2 linked regions of the Aggregicoccus sp. 17bor-14 genome follow. The protein of the gene in region 1 binds, or shares a complex with, the protein of each later gene. Links are inferred from orthologs where the notes say so. Each region holds a gene or a part of one and is shown on either strand. Other genes may lie near its edges. The genes, in order: FGE12_RS00840 and smc.

Region 1 (7,260 bases):
GGCCCTGGGACTTGCGCTCGCGCCAGTCGGTGAAACCCGGGCGATCTCCGCCCTCGGCCCGCCCGCCCGCCGCGCCGAAGCCCTTGCGCGCAGGGCGCTCGCTGCCGCCCGCGCCACCGCGCTGAGGCCGCTCGCCCCCGCCGGAGCCGCCCCGCGCAGGACGCTCGCCCCGCTCACCGCCGCCGCGCGGCGCGCGCTCCGGGGCACCGCCGAAGCTGCGGCGCGCAGGACGGTCCTCGGAACCGAAGCCCCCGCGCCCTGCCCCGCCGCCGAAGGGCTTGCGCGCCGGACGGTCGTCGCCGCCGCGCGCGGGCCGGTCATCGCCCGCGAAGGCACGGCGCGTGGGCCGCTCAGCGCCGCCGCGCGCGGGCCGATCGTCGCCCGCGAAGGCACGGCGCGTGGGCCGCTCGTCGCCACCGCCGAAGCTCTTGCGCGCAGGCCGCTCGTCGCCAGCGCCGAAGCTCTTGCGGGCGGGCCGCTCGTCGCCACCGCCGAAGCTCTTGCGGGCGGGCCGCTCCGAGCCACCCTCGAAGCCCCGACGGCCGGGCCGCTCGTCACCGCCGCGAGACGGACGCTCGGAGCCACCGAAGCTCTTGCGCTCCGCGCCGCCACCGAAGCCACCACGCGCCGGACGCTCGGAGCCGCCACCGAAGCTCTTGCGCTCGGAGCCCCCGAAGCCGCCGCGCGATGGACGCTCATTGCCCCCGAAGCTCTTGCGAGCCGGACGCTCGTCGCCCCCGAAGCTCTTGCGCGCCGGGCGCTCGTCTCCACCGAAGCTCTTGCGCGCAGGGCGCTCCGAGCCGCCGCCGAAGCCACCGCGAGACGGGCGCTCGTCTCCCCCGAAGCTCTTGCGCGCCGGGCGCTCCGAGCCACCGCCGAACCCACCGCGAGCGGGGCGATCGCCGCCTGCCCCAAAGCCCTTGCGCGCGGGCCGCTCGCCGCCGCCGAAGCTCTTGCGCGCCGGCCGGGCCTCCTCCTCCATGCCGCGGCCGAGCGCCTCGGCCGCGCGCTCGCCGGTGCTCTTGCGCACGGGCGCCTCGCTCTCGAGCCCGCGGCGCCCCGCGCTGAAGGCCGGACGACTGCCACCCTCCGCGCGGCCCCTGGCGGGTGCACCCGCGGCGGGCCGGCGCGCAGGCGGCGGCGCGGCCTCGTCACCGTCCTCGGCGCCGTCATCCCCATCGAAGGTCTCGAAGCCCGGCGCCGCGCGGCCATGGCGGCGCGGCGGCAGCTTGAAGCTCTTGGGGTTGGGCGCCTCGGCGCGGCCCTCGGCCACCTCGTTGAGGAGGCGGATCTCCTGGCCGGTGAGCGTGCGCAGCTGCCCGGGGCGCAGCCCCTCCACGTTCACGCCGGCGTAGTTGGGGCGGTAGAGGCGAAGCACGGGGTGACCGACCGCGGCGCACAGGCGCTTGATGAGGTGGGGCCGCCCCTCGGCGACCACGATCCGCAGCCAGGTGTTGGCCTCCGCCTTCTCGTGCACGTCGACCGAGACGGGCGTGGCCATGCCGTCCTCGAGCCGCACGCCGCCGCGCAGCTTCTCGAGCGTGGCCGTATCCGGCACGCCCTTCACCTTGGTGAGGTAGGTGCGCGGCACCTGGAAGCTCGGGTGGGTGAGCTTGTGCGCGAGCGCACCGTCGTCCGTGAAGAGCAGCGCGCCCTCGGCGTCGTAGTCGAGGCGGCCGACGGGGAAGAGGCGCTTGTCCGTATCCGCGATGTAGTCCGCGACGGTGGGCCGGCCCTGCGGGTCCGAGAGCGTGGTGACCACGCCGGTGGGCTTGTAGAGCAGGTAGTACGAGGACTTCTCGGGCGGCTGCACGAGCTTGCCGTCCACGGAGACGAGGTCGGTGCCGGGCTCCACACGGCTGCCGAGCTCGGTGATGGTCTGGTTGTTCACCTTCACGCGGCCCGCGGTGATCAGCTCCTCGGCGTGACGACGGGAGGCGACGCCCGCGCGGGCGAGGTACTTCTGCAGTCTTTCGGCCATGATGTTGCGCTCTTCTCTCTGGGCGCCCGCTCTCGCGGGGGCATTGCGGCCCTTCTACTCGGGCTTGGGTTCCGGCGGTTCGGCCGGAGTCTGGGCGGCGAGCGCGGAGGCACTCGCCTTCTGGGTCTTCTCTGCGGCGGCGAGCGCCTCCTCGAGGATCTCGAGGGCGGCCTCGCTCGCCTGGGTGCTCTTCTCCATGCGGGCCTGGAACTCCGGGTCCGCAAGGGTCTCCACGGTGCCCGCGGCAGTAGGACGGGGTCCGCTCTCCTTCTCTACAATGTCCTGGTGCTCCTGGGTGAGCTCGTGGAACTCGCGCAGGGTGGGCAGGCTGCTCAGGTCCTTGAGCGCGAAGAACTCGAGGAACTCGCGGGTGGTGCCGTAGAGGATGGGGCGGCCCACCTCCTCCTTCTTGCCGAGGATCTTCACCAGCTTGCGATCCAGGAGCGCCTTGAGGACCGCGCCGCAGTCCACGCCGCGGATGTCCTCCACCTCGGGGCGGGTGACGGGCTGGCGGTAGGCGATGATCGCGAGCGTCTCCACGGCGGCGCGCGTGAGGCGCTGCGGCTTCACCTGGAGGAAGCGGCGCACGTACTCGGCGGAGTGCGGATCGGTGCGGAACTGCCAGCCGCCCGCGACCTCGTAGAGCACGATGCCGCTGATGCCCTCGCGGTGGATGCCGCCGAGCTGATCCAGCGCCTTGGTGATGAGCTCGCGGTCGATGCCCGAGCTCTCGAAGAGCTGGTCGAGCGTGAGCGGCTTGTCCGAGACGAAGAGCAGGCTCTCCACCACGGTGCGCACGCGCTCCGCGCTGAGCTTGCGGCTCTTCTGGACGAGCTTCTCGAAGGGGGTCTCGAAGTCGGGGCCGCCCTCCTCGATGGCGGCCGCCTCCACGTCGTCCAGGTCCGACTCGCCGCCGGGGCCGGTGACGGCCGCGATCTCCTCCTCGGAGAAGGGGCTGGGGCCGCCGGTGCCGCCCTCGGGATCCTTACCGGTAGTCACTCTCGTCCACCTCCGTGGGCACCAGGCGCTCCAGGGCGTCGCCGTTGGGTGTGAGGATGATGTCCTGGCCCGCCTCGGCCTGGGAGACGCGCAGCAGGCGGCGCTTGCACATCTCGAGGATGGCCAGGAAGGTCACCACGATCTGGTGGCGGGTGCGCACGTCCTCGAAGAGGCTCTCGAAGCTCGCCTGGTTGCCACCTGCGAGCACCTTCTCCGCCACCTTGAGGATGGCCTCGCTGATGCTGAAGGTCTCGCGCACGACCTCGTGCTGCAGCTTGGGCGTCAGGCGCTCGAGGACGCGGTCGAGCGCCTCGATGAGCTTGAGGACGCTGAACTCCTGCAGGCCCACCTCCTCCTCGGGGATGGGCACGGCCTCGACCGGGACCTTCCGGGCGAAGACGTCGCGGTCGAGGATGTCCTGCTTCGCGAGCATCTCGGCCGCGTCCTTGTACTTCTGGTAGTCGAGCAGGCGGCGCACGAGCTCGGCGCGCGGGTCGCGCTGCTCCTCGAGCGCCTCCACGCTCTCCGCGGCCTGGGCGGCCTCCTGGCGCGGCAGGAGCAGGCGGCTCTTGATGTGGCCGAGCGTCGCGGCCATCACCAGGAACTCGCCCGCGATGTCGAGATCGATCTCGCGCATCCGCTCGAGCTGCTCGAGGTACTTCTCGGTGATCAGCGCGATCGGGATGTCGAAGATGTCGACCCGGTGCTCGCGGATGAGGTGCAGCAGGAGATCGAGCGGCCCCTCGAAGTTGGGCAGCGCAACGCGGAAGGCGGCGGCCGGCGACAACGCCGGCGCGTCTCCTTCGCTGAGCGCCTCGTCGGGCGGTGCAGCGCGACGGCCTTCACTCACTCCGTGACGTCCTCAGGCTCCCGGCAAGCAGCGGGTTGGGGGTGAACGTGCGCGCAAAGGCCCGATTTTCCGGCCCCTGCGCGCACCAAGCGGGGGTGTCTAGCAGCGGCCCCCCGGGGGGTCAAATGTTCAGCCCCCTGCCGCGCCTGCCTGCCCGTCAGCGCGAGGCTTCAGCGCAGGCCGACTGCGCGGCGCACCTGGTCCACGATGGGGGCCGCGAGGGCGCGCGCGCGCTCGGCGCCCGCCTGCAGGATGCGCTCGAGCTCGGCGGGGTCTCCCACCAGCTCGGCGCGGCGGGCGCGGGGCCCGTCGAAGGTGGTGTGGAAGGCCTCGAGCAGCTTCTTCTTGTACTCGCCGTAGCCCTTGCCGCCCGCGCGCCAGGAGGCGTCCACCTCCTTGAACTCGGAGGGCGGGAGCATCACCTGCAGCAGCTGGTAGAGGGGCGCGTCCTGGGTGGGCTTGGGCGCCTCCACGGGGGTGGAGTCCGTCTTGATGCCCATGATGCGCTTCTTGACCTCCTTCTCCTCCCCGAACATCTCGATGGTGTTGCCGTAGGACTTGGACATTTTCTGTCCGTCCACGCCGGGGATGATGGCGGTGTTCTCCTGGATGCGCGGGGCCGGCAGCTTGAGGATGCCGGGCGCCTTGCTCTTGCGCCCCTCGGGGTCCGCCGGGTCGTAGCCGGGCACGTAGGTGACGTTGAACTTGGTCGCCCAGTCGCGCGCGAACTCGATGTGCTGCACCTGGTCCTTGCCCACCGGCACCAGGTCCGAGCCGTAGAGCAGGATGTCCGCGGCCATCAGCACCGGGTAGGCGAAGAGCCCGAAGTCCGGGGAGATGCCGCGCGCGACCTTGTCCTTGTAGCTGTGGGCGCGCTCCAGGTGCGACTGCGGCACCACGGTGCCGAGGATCCAGTACAGCTCGGTCACCTCGGGCACGTCGCTCTGGCGGAAGAGCAGCGACTTGTTCGGGTCCACCCCGAGCGAGAGGAAGGCGAGCGCCGTCTCGCGGGTGAGCTCCGAGGCGAGCCGGGGGTCGCGCACGGTGTTGAGCGCGTGGAGGTTGGCGATGAAGTAGAGGGCCTCGCCCTCCTGCTGCAGCTCCACGAACTGCCGGATGGCGCCGTAGTAGTTGCCCAGGTGCAGTCGGCCCGAGGATTGGACGCCGGAGAGGATCCGCATAGGTCAGCCAACCCTAACCGAAAGGGACCCCGCACGACGGCGCTTCCGGCAAGAGCGCAAATATGTAGGAAGATCAGCTCCTTGAGACCGCTCGCCGGGTTGGCTACCCTTCGGCCTTGCATGGAGCACTTCAAGGGAAGCCTCGCGAGCTACGGGCTGCAGCTGCTGGTGCCCGCGCTCTTCGAGCGCACGCTCACGGACGGCATCCTGCGCGTGGAGCGCGGGGGCACGGTGCGGCGCTTCTACTTCCGCGAGGGCGCGCTGGTGGCGTCGAGCTCGAGCGACCCCACGGAGCACCTGTCGCAGGTGCTGGTGCGCCTGGGCGTGCTGGCGCCGGCGCGCGCGGCGGCCGCCTTCGAGGCCGCCGAGGCGCTGGGGCAGCCCTTCGGGGCCTTCCTCGTCGAGCGCGGCTTCGTGGAGCAGCCGCGGCTCCTGGAGGCGCTGGAGCACAAGGCGCGCGAGGCCCTCTTCGACAGCTACGGCTGGCAGTCCGGGGAGCTGGAGTTCACGCCCGGAGCGCCTGCGCTCGCGCGCGGCGTGGAGCTGCGGCTCCCGCTGGGCTCGCTGCACCGGGACGCGGTGGCGCGCCTGCGCGAGTGGCGGGTCTTCCGCGCGCTCTTCCCTGCCCCGGACACGCGCTTTCGCGTCTACCGCCAGTTCGCGGTGGAGGGCGTGGGTGAGGAGGAGGAGCGGCTGCTCGCGCTCGCCGAGGCGGGCGCCGCGCTGGACGAGCTGCTCGCCGCCCCGGCCGAGGGACCCCTCTTCTGCGCGCGGCGGCTGGTGCAGCTCTACCGCCGCGGCGCGCTCACCCCGCGCACGGATGCAGGAAGCCGCGTGGGCGAGGCCGCGGCGCTCGCCGAGCTGCTCGCGCTCGCGCGCCGGCACCTCGCCGCCGGGCGCTTCGAGAGCGCCGTGGCGCTCGCCGCCCAGGCGCTGGAGCGCGCCCCGGTGCCCGAGGCCCAGGCGCTCTACCGGGAGGCGGAGGCGCGGCTCGCGGCCTCGCTCGCCGAGGAGCTGCGAGCGCTGGAAGGGCGGCTGCACTTCGAGCCCCTGCCCCGCTCGGCGCCGGCGCAGCTCACCGCGGACGACCTCTACCTCTTCGCGAAGCTGCGCGGCGGCCGCTCCGTCACGCAGACGCTGCGCAGCGCGGCGATGGGCGAGCTCGCGGCCTCGCGCGCCCTGAGGCGGCTGATGGCGGCGGGCCTCGTGCGGCTCGCGCCGGAGGGCGCGGGGCCACAGGCGCGCCGGCGCACGGATCCGTACGGGATTCCGGCCCTGCGCTGAGCCGGGCGCTCCCCGCCGCGTGGGAGCGCTGCAGCGGGCGAACCGCAGCTCAGCCGCTGCGCGGGTGGTGCTTGTCGTAGACCGAGCGCAGCCGCGCGCCGTTCACATGCGTGTAGATCTGCGTGGTGGCGAGGTCCGCGTGGCCGAGCATGGCCTGCACGGCGCGCAGGTCCGCGCCGCGCTCCACCAGGTGCGTGGCGAAGGAGTGGCGCAGCTTGTGCGGGGAGATCTGCTTCTGAATGCCCGCCTTGAGCGCATAGCGCTTGAGCAGCTTCCAGAAGCCCTGCCGGGTGAGGCCCGCGCCGCGCGGGGTGACGAAGAGCGCCCTCGCCGCGCGCTTGCCCAGCAGCGCAGCCCGCGGGCCCGCGAGGTAGGCCTGCACGCGCTCCACCGCCACGCTGCCCACCGGCACGATGCGCTCCTTGGATCCCTTGCCCTTGGCCACGAGGTAGCCCGCGCCCAGCTGCACGTCGTTGATGGAGAGCCCCACCAGCTCGCTCACGCGAAGGCCCGTGGCGTAGAGCAGCTCGAGCATCGCCAGGTCGCGCGCGCCCGCCGCGGTGCGCGCGTCCGGCGCGGCGAGCAGTGCCTCCACCTCGTCCAGCGTGAGGAACACGGGGAGCTTGCGCGGGGAGCGCGGGGTGTCCAGGTCCTCGGTGGGGTCCCGCTCGGCGAGCCGCTCGGCCACGAGGAAGCGATGCAGCTGGCGCACGGCCGCGAGGTGGCGCGCCTGGCTGCGCTTGCTCAGCCCCCGGCGCCCGAGTGCCGCGAGGTGCGCGGAGACGTCCTCGCCCTTCACCCGGGTGAGCTCCGAGACGCCGCCCTTGCGCAGATCGGCGAAGTACGCGGTCAGGTCCGCCGCGTAGGCGTCCACCGTCTTGCCGGAGAGCCCCCGCTCGGAGCGGATGAAGGCGACGAACGCATCGAGATGGCCTTCCATGACGCCGCACAGGGTAGCGGAGCCC
Region 2 (8,407 bases), on another replicon or contig:
GCTCCAAGGCGCTGGACACCCTCAAGGTGGACGAGGGTGAGAAGTTCGGCGTGGACATCATCCGCCGCTCGGTCGAGGAGCCCCTGCGCCAGATCGTGGGCAACGGCGGCCTCGAGGGCAGCGTGATCGTGAACAAGGTGCGCGAGGGCTCCGGCTCGTTCGGCTTCAACGCCGCGACCGGCGTCTACGAGGACCTGCTCGCCGCGGGCGTCATCGACCCGGCCAAGGTGAGCCGCTACGCGCTGCAGAACGCGGCGTCCGTGGCCTCCCTCATGCTCACCACCGAGGCGATGGTCGCCGACCGCCCGAAGGACGACGACGCCAAGGGCATGCCCGCCGGCGGCATGGGCGGCATGGGCGGTATGGGCGGCATGGGGATGTAAGTCGCACCCCTTTCCTGCCTCACGCATCTCAAGACGGCCTCCGGCTCCTCGAGCCGGGGGCCGTCTGTTTTTCCGGCTCTGGGGCCCTCACGCGAGCGTGGCACGCCCGCGCCCGGACCCTTAGCTTTCACCCGATCCCCCTCTTTTCATCCCCACTCCAGGAGGCAGCACCGTGAAGCCAGTGAAGATCTTCACCACCACCTACTGCGGCTTTTGCGTCCGCGCGAAGGACCTGCTCAAGCGCAAGGGCGTGGACTACCAGGAGGTGGACGTCACCGGTGACGACGCCGCGCGCACGAAGCTCGTGGAGATGAGCGGCGGCCAGCGCACGGTGCCCCAGATCTTCATCGGGGACACCCACGTGGGTGGCTACAGCGACCTCGCGCGCCTCGACTCCGAGGGCCGCCTGGACCCGATGCTCGGCGCCTGAGCGTCCGGGCGAGCACCCCCGCTCGCCCGCAGCCTGCGCTCCCGCGTGCCTACCTTGGAGGGCAAAGCATTTGCCCCCACCCACGCGAACGGAGCGCACGACATGGCGAGCGAGCAGAAGACCGGAGCCCGGGACGTCACCTACAACCTGGTGAGCAACCTGTACCACTCCCTCAAGGGGGCGGACGCCTGCGACCAGTACATCCGGGATGCGCAGGAGGCCGGTGACCGCGAGCTCGAGGAGTTCTTCCGCGACTGCCAGGAGCAGAACCGCGACCTCGCCGAGCGCGCGAAGAACCTGCTCGGCGCGAAGCTGGGCCAGATGGAGGGCGCGTCGGCCGGAGCTTCGGGCAGCAGCTCCAGCAGCGGCAAGAAGAGCCGCGCCAAGTCCACCCCGGTGCGCGAGAGCAAGAGCCAGACGAACGCCAGCGTGAAGAGCGGCGGGACGCTGGGGGACGCCGGCCACCGCAGCGACTCCGTGGAGGACGAGATGTCCAAGGAGTCCTTCCCCGCGAGTGACGCGCCAGCGAAGTACTGAGCGCCCTACCCCGCGCCCACGCTGGCCACGAAGTCCTGGATGCGCGCGAGGCTGTCCTGGCCCAGGCGCGTGAAGCGCAGCCCCATGCCCTGCCCCTCGAGCGAGGCGTGGTGGTAGCGCACCTCGCCCACGGCCTCCACCCGCCCCAGCCGCGGCAGCTCGACGGCGAGCGAGAGCTGCTGGCCCAGGGGCAGCTGCGCCCCGAGGAAGTAGAGCCCGCCCTGGCTCAGGGAGCGGCAGGTGCCGCGCACCGGGCCCCGGGGGCCCTCGAGCCGCGCGGGGCTCGCGAGCGTGACGCGCTGCGTGTGTCGACTGTTTGTCTTGCCCGCCATGTGCTCTCACCCGTAAACAGGTACCCGCGTGTGCGCAAGCAGGCGCCCGACCCCTCCCTCGAGGGGCGGGCCCGACGCGGAGGGAGGGCTCCGAGGCCGATGGCGGACCAGCAACCCCAGACGCAGTCGCTGCGCGCCCCCCTCCCGCCTCCGCGCGTGCGCGTGGCCACCTGGGCCGTGGAGGTGCTCGCCGGGCCGGACGCGGGCCTGCGGGTGGAGACCTCCGAGGACCTGCTGCGCGTGGGCAGCGGCGAGGACAACGACCTCGTCCTCAGCGACCCCACCGTGAGCCGCCGCCACGTGGAGCTCGAGCGCGATGCGCGCGGCCTGCGCGTGCGCGACCTGGGCAGCCGCAACGGCACGCTGCTCGAGGGGCGCGGCGTGCTCCACGCCCCGCTGCAGCCCGGCGAGCGCCTGCAGCTGGGCGCGACCCGCTTGCTCGTGCGCGGGGAGACCGGCGCGCGCGAGCTCGAGCTGAGCGCGGACGCGCGCTTCGGGCAGCTGGTGGGCGCGAGCGAGCGCATGCGCCACGCCTTCGCCCTGCTGCGCCACGCCGCGGCGCACGAGGACCTGAGCCTGCTCATCGAGGGCGAGACGGGCACCGGCAAGGAGCTCGCCGCGCGCGCCGTGCACCAGCACTCCCTGCGCCAGCGGGGCCCCTTCCACGTGCTGGACTGTGCGCTCCTGCCGCCGGCCGCCGAGCGCGAGCTGTTCGGCGCTCCGGCCGGGCCGGGCCCGGACGCGCCCCCGGCCTTCGTGGGCGCGCTGGAGGCCGCGCGCGGCGGCACCCTGGTGCTGGACGAGGTGGGCGAGGTGCCGCTCTCGCTGCAGGCGCGGCTGGTGCGGGCGCTGGAGGCGCGCGAGGTGCCCGGGAGGGGGGCCCGCGTGGACCTGCGCCTGGTGGCCACCACCCAGAAGAACCTCGAGGAAGAGGTGCGCCGCGGCCGCTTCCGCGAGGACCTCTACCACCGGCTCGCGGGGCTGCGCGTGCGCCTGCCGCCCCTGCGCGCGCGGCGCGAGGACCTGCCCCTGCTCGCGCGGGCGCTGGGCGAGGAGCGCGGAGGCCCCGGAGCGCTTCCCCCTGCCCTGCTCGCGCTGCTCGAGGGCTACGACTGGCCGGGCAACGTGCGCGAGCTGCGCAACGTGCTCGAGGGGAGCGGCGCGCTGGAGGCCGCGGGAGAGGCTCCCGAGGCGGCCCGCGCGCTGCTCGCGCGGGGGCCGGGCGCGCAGGACGCGACGCTGGCCGGGGCACGTACCCCGGGGCTGTGCAAGCTGTCGTACCACGAGGCGAAGGACCGGGTGCTCGCGCAGTTCGAGCGCCACTACTTCGCCGAGGTGATGAGGGAGGTCGGCTTCGATATGCCGCGGGCAGAGGAGCGTACCGGGCTGTCGATGCAGAGCCTCTACCGGTTGTTGAAGAAGAACGGCCTTCGCATCAAGGAACTCAAGAATGCCGAAGACCTTGATAAGTGATCGCCCGCTAGTGGCCTCTCAGGGCCAGGAGGGAACCATGTTCCGTCGTCTCGCCGTCGCCGCATTCGCACTGTCCGTCGCCGCTTGCGCGAGCAAGCAGAAGGCCCCCGAGGGGAACACCCAGGGCGCTCCCGTCTCGAAGGAGACCCGGGCCCGGCTCAACAACCTCACCTACTTCGACCTGGCCACCTGCAACCCGCGCCCGCTGAAGGCGCCGGAGCCGGCGAACCAGCCGGGCATCATCGGGGCCGTGGTCGCCACCCGCCCGCAGGTGCTCGAGTGCCTCGTGGACCCGAAGAACCGCGGGCCCGCGGAGACCACCCGCGTGGTGGTGAACGCCACCGTGGACCAGACCCAGGCGAAGTTCGCCGTGTCCGGTGACAACATGACCCCGACCGGCACCGCCTGCGTGGAGAAGGTGCTCGCCGAGCGCATCCCGCTCAAGCCCCTGCCCGCCGGCGCCCAGCCGGTGACGGCCCAGGCCGAGATCGTCCACGGCGGCCGCGCTCCGGCCGTCACCATGGGCATCAACCCGGCCAGCGACATCGCGGGCACCATCCGCCTGAACCAGCCGCACTTCTGCGAGTGCTACGCGGACTACCAGGACAGCGTGCCGCCCGAGCTGAAGGTGGCGCTGGACCTGCCGGCGAAGGCGACGAAGCTCTCGCCCCCCGCCTTCGAGCCGGCGCCGGGCGCCGAGAAGCTCACCGCCTGCCTCACCCAGAAGCTGCAGGCGCTGGACTTCACCGCCACCGACGCGGAGACGAAGCTGCCGGCCTACCCCTTCTTCGCCATCAACTCCAACGCCGGTGAGGCGGCGGCGGGCCTCGCCGAGGACCTGCGCTTCACCCACCTGGACGCGGTGCGCGGCCAGCGCGTGGCGGACGTGGCCATGGCGGTGGGCAGCCGCGTGAACGCGGTCACCACCTACGACGCGGCCGTGGTCGCCTACAAGGCGAACCCCAAGAAGGTGAACCCCCAGGAGCTGGTGGACAAGTGCGCCGCCCTGGTGAAGGCGGACGACACCTGGATCGCCTCGCTGACGAAGCAGGGCGAGCTCGCGGACCGCACCCTCGCCTTCGTGCAGGAGAGCAAGGCGAAGGACCCGGCGTGGGGCGAGGTCGAGGCCCCGGCGCAGGCCCAGGTGGACACCGCCAAGAAGGACCTCGCCGAGGCGCAGGCCGCGAAGGTGGCGGACCAGAAGGTGTGCCCGAAGGTGAGCTACAAGCAGAAGTAGCTTCGAGCGCGAGCTCCTGAAGCACGAAGGGCGCGGCACCCGACTCGGGGGCCGCGCCCTTTCTCGTTCCAGCGCCCGGGGGCCTAGGCGGCCGAGGCGTTGTCGTTGGCGGCCGCGGCCTCCTTCAGCTTCACGCTGACGAGCTTGGAGATGCCGGGCTCCTCCATGGTGACGCCGTAGAGCGTGTCGGCGACCTCCATGGTGCGCTTGTTGTGGGTGATGAGGATGAACTGCGACTGCTTGCTCATCTCCTTCACCATGTCGTTGTAGCGGCCCACGTTGCCCTCATCGAGCGGCGCGTCCACCTCGTCCAGGAGGCAGAAGGGGGTGGGCTTGATGAGGAAGATGGCGAAGATGAGCGCCACGGCGGTGAGCGCCTTCTCGCCGCCGGAGAGCAAGTTCACGCTCTGCAGCTTCTTGCCGGGCGGCTGGCTGACGATCTCCACGCCCTGCTCCGCGCCGGGGCCCTCGTCGGTGAGGATGAGGCTCGCGCGGCCCCCGCCGAAGAGGCGCGGGAAGATGGCCTGGAACTTCTCGTTCACCACGTCGAAGGTCTGCTTGAAGCGCTCGCGGCTGGTGGCGTCGATCTTCACGATCGCCTCGCGCAGCTGCTCGATGGAGCCGGTGAGGTCCTTCTTCTGCTCGCTGAGGAAGCGGAAGCGCTTCTCCAGCTCCGCGTGCTCCTCGATCGCCGTGAGGTTGATCTCCCCCATGCGCTCGAGCTGCGCGCGCAGGTCCTTGAGCTCGCCTTCCGTCTCGGGGGCGAGCGGGGCGAGCAGGTGGAAGCGGTGCAGCTCCTGGCCCAGCTCCACCAGGTGGCGCTCGCGGATGCCCTCCACCAGGTGGGTGAGCTCCAGCTCGATCTCGCGCTCCTTGAGCGAGCTCGCGCTCAGCCCCTGGATGAGCGAGTCCACGCGGGTGCGCAGCTCGCGCAGCGCGTTCTCCTGCTCGCGCACCTCGCCGCTCGAGAGGGCGTGCGCACTGCGGCGCCCCTCCAGGCTCTCCTGCCCCGCGCGGTACTCCTCGCGGCGCCCGCTGCACGCGGCCTCGGTCTCCGCCATGCGGGCCTTGAGGTCCTCCACGCGGGAGGAGCCCTCGCCCACCGCGGCCTGCAGCCGCTGCACCCGGGCCCCCATCTCGGCCTTCTGCGAGAGCAGGCTCTCCAGCTCCTTGCGCGCCGCCTCGCCGCGCTCGCTGCCCGCGGCCACCTTCACCCGCAGCGCGGTGAGCTCGTTGGAGAGCGTGTCCGCGCGGTGGCGCAGGGTCTCCAGCTCCGCGGTCATCTGGCGCACCTTCTCCTCGCGCGCCTCGCGGTCCGCCTGGCCGTGGGCCACCTCGCCGCGGCTGCTCTCCTCCTCGTGCACCAGCGCCTGGTGCGCGTGGGCGAGCTGGCCCTCCTCGGTGTCCAGCTGGGCGAGCCGCTCGCGGATGCGCGCGAGGTCCTCGCCCGCCTTGTGCAGGTCCTTCTCCTGGCTCGCGAGGTTCAGCTCCTCGGCGTGCTGGTTCTTCGCGAGCCCCTTGAGCACCCCTTCCGCGTGGCCCATCTGCTTCTGCAGGGCGTAGTGGCGGGTGAGGATCTCGTTGTAGCGCTCCTCCACCCGCGCGACCTCGGCGGAGAGCTCCTGGATCTCGCGCTTCTTCTGCAGCGCGCCCACCGCCGCGCCCTCGAGCGTGCCGCCGGTGAGGGTGCCGTCCGGGCGGAACACCTCGCCCTCCAGCGTGACCAGGGTGTAGCCCGCGCCCTCCCCGTCCCCGTCGCCCGCGTAGGCGCGCGCGGTCGCCAGGTCCTGCACGATGACCACGTTGCCCAGCAGCGCCTGCACCACCGGGCGCAGGGGCTCCTCACACGTCACCTCGCCGAAGGCGGCCGCGAGCACGCCGCGCCGCGAGAGGTCCGGCGCCGCGATGGGGCTCTCCGTGCGCGGCACGGGCAGGAAGGAGCCGCGCCCCTCGGAGAGGTCGCGCAGGTACTCCACCAGCTCGAAGCCGCGCTCGCGGCTCTCCACCACCACGTGCTGCAGCCGCTCGCCGAGCGCCGCCTCCACCGCGCGCTCGTAGCGCGCGGACACGGAGATGACGTCCGCGACGAGGCCGAAGATGCCCTGCTCGCGCGCGGCGCTGCCCGCGCGCAGCATCACCGCGCGCACGCCGCGGTCGAAGCCGTCGTAGTTCTTCTGGATGTCCTGCAGGCTGCCCAGCCGGCTGCGCTTGTCGCTCAGCTCCTCGCGCAGGGAGATGACCTGGATCTCGTTCTCCGCGAAGGCCTCGCGGGTGCGCACCAGGGCCTCCTCCTCGTGCCCCTTGCGCTCGGCGAGCTCGTGGGCGAGCTGGCGGCTCTCCTCCACGCGCCGGGCCACGTCCGCGCGCGCGGCGTCCAGCTCGCGCTCCTGCTCGCGCAGGCCCTCCGCCTCGCCGCGGTTCTTCGCGCGCCGGGTCTCGAGGTCCGCGCGCTGGCGGGCGAGGTTCACCAGGTTGTTCTCGTGGTTGGCGAGCCGGGTGGCCACCCCCACCAGCGCCTGGCGCTCCTGCTCGAGGCGCAGGGCGATCTCGGTCTGCAGCTGGGTGGCGCGGCGCAGCTCCTCCTGCGCCACCTGCATCGCGACCTCGTCCTCCTTCCACGCCCCGGCGATGCCGCTCAGCTCGGCCTCGCGCGCGCCCAGCGTGCCCTCGACCTCGGCCTGGCGCGCGAGCAGCGCGTCCAGCTCGGCCTGACTCGCGGCCACGCGCGCGCCCGTCTCCTCCAGGTCCTTGCGCCAGTAGGAGAGGTCCTGGTCGTCGCGCTGCACGGCGCTCTCCAGGCCGTGCACCTGCTCGGCCAGGGCCTGCAGCGCGGCCGCCTCGGCCTCGATCTCCCCGCGGCGCTGGGCGATGGTCTGCTCCAGCTCGCGCACGCGCTCGAGGCTCTCCTTCTCCTCGCCGCCCAGGTTCTCGAGGCGCGCCTGCAGCACCTTCTTCTCCGCCTGCAGCTCGAGGTAGCGGTGGCTCGCCGAGTGCAGCTCGATCTCGCGCATCTGGCTCTTGAGCTTGCGGTACTTCTCGGCCTTCTTCGCCTGGCGCGCGAGCGTGTCGAGCCGCTTCTCCAGCTCGTTGGTGATGTCGGTCACGCGCAGGAGGTTCGCCTCGGTGGCCTCCATCTTGCGCTCGGCCGCCTTGCGCCGCGCCTTGTACTTGGTGATGCCGGCCGCCTCCTCGATGAGGCTGCGGCGATCCTCGGGCTTCGAGGACACGATGAGGCCCACGCGGCCCTGCTCGATGATGGAGTAGGCGCGGGTGCCCACGCCGGTGCCGAGGAACAGCTCGGTGATGTCGAGCAGGCGGCACACGGTCTTGTTGATGAGGTACTCGCTCTCGCCGCTGCGGAAGAGGCGGCGGGTGACCGTGATCTCGGGGAAGCCCTGGTACTGGGGCGCGAGCTGGTCGCCCTCGTCCACGTGGAAGGTGAGGCTCACCTCGGCCATCGACAGCGGCGCCTTGGACTCGGAGCCGTTGAAGATGACGTCCTCCATGCCGCGGCCGCGCAGGTTCTTCGCGCTCTGCTCGCCCATCACCCAGCGGATGGAGTCCACCACGTTGCTCTTGCCGCAGCCGTTGGGGCCGACGATGCCGGTGACCCCATCGTCGAAGCTGAACACGCTCCGCTCCATGAACGACTTGAAGCCGGTGATGTCCAGGCGCTTGATTCGCATGCCTTGTGAGCTCCTCTAGGAGGCGGGGCGAGAGATGTGGGGGCGCGCCGGAGGCCGAAAAATCGGCCCGCGCGGCGCTCGCAGGAGTAACACGCCGAATTTCGGACGATCAAGCATGACGAGGCATGACCCTACATGCGTGGCCGTTTCCCACGCGCCCTGGTGCGCCCTTCGGGTAGCCGGAGTGGAGTGCTCGCTGCCCGACGGCGCGGGTTGAAATGCTGCGCGTGCACCCTACCTTCCCCTGAATCTTTCAGGAGGAAGCCCACGTACACGCCCCTGCTCGCTCTCTCGCTGCTCATCCAGGCAGCCCCGGCTCCTGCGGCGGC

The links.
Region 2: the proteins of FGE12_RS00840 (region 1) and smc are in contact, whole or in part, in a crystal structure (PDB 3ZGX), measured with the Bacillus subtilis proteins. The link is inferred for Aggregicoccus sp. 17bor-14 from one-to-one orthologs.

Annotation. Positions count from the first base shown.
Region 1 is NZ_VJZZ01000001.1:179,140-186,399, forward strand. What follows is about bases 1,899-4,883. They hold FGE12_RS00840 (segregation/condensation protein A), read right to left. Parts: upstream 3,831-4,883; coding sequence 2,967-3,830; downstream 1,899-2,966. Other genes in these bases: FGE12_RS00830 (pseudouridine synthase), read right to left, coding at 1,899-1,981; scpB (SMC-Scp complex subunit ScpB), read right to left, coding at 2,036-2,980; trpS (tryptophan--tRNA ligase), read right to left, coding at 4,001-4,883. Also shown: more of FGE12_RS00830, read right to left, coding at 1-1,898; more of trpS, read right to left, coding at 4,884-5,011; FGE12_RS00850 (DUF4388 domain-containing protein), read left to right, coding at 5,132-6,295; site-specific tyrosine recombinase XerD, read right to left, coding at 6,345-7,235. UniProt on the Bacillus subtilis protein: Participates in chromosomal partition during cell division. May act via the formation of a condensin-like complex containing Smc and ScpB that pull DNA away from mid-cell into both cell halves.
Region 2 is NZ_VJZZ01000004.1:52,982-61,388, forward strand. The notes cover bases 4,276-8,407. They hold smc (chromosome segregation protein SMC), read right to left. Parts: upstream 8,079-8,407; coding sequence 4,476-8,078; downstream 4,276-4,475. Other genes in these bases: FGE12_RS08965 (hypothetical protein), read left to right, coding at 4,276-4,392; FGE12_RS08975 (hypothetical protein), read left to right, coding at 8,268-8,407. Also shown: groL (chaperonin GroEL), read left to right, coding at 1-383; grxC (glutaredoxin 3), read left to right, coding at 556-813; FGE12_RS08950 (hypothetical protein), read left to right, coding at 916-1,350; FGE12_RS08955 (PilZ domain-containing protein), read right to left, coding at 1,356-1,682; FGE12_RS08960 (sigma 54-interacting transcriptional regulator), read left to right, coding at 1,782-3,155; more of FGE12_RS08965, read left to right, coding at 3,193-4,275. UniProt on the Bacillus subtilis protein: Required for chromosome condensation and partitioning.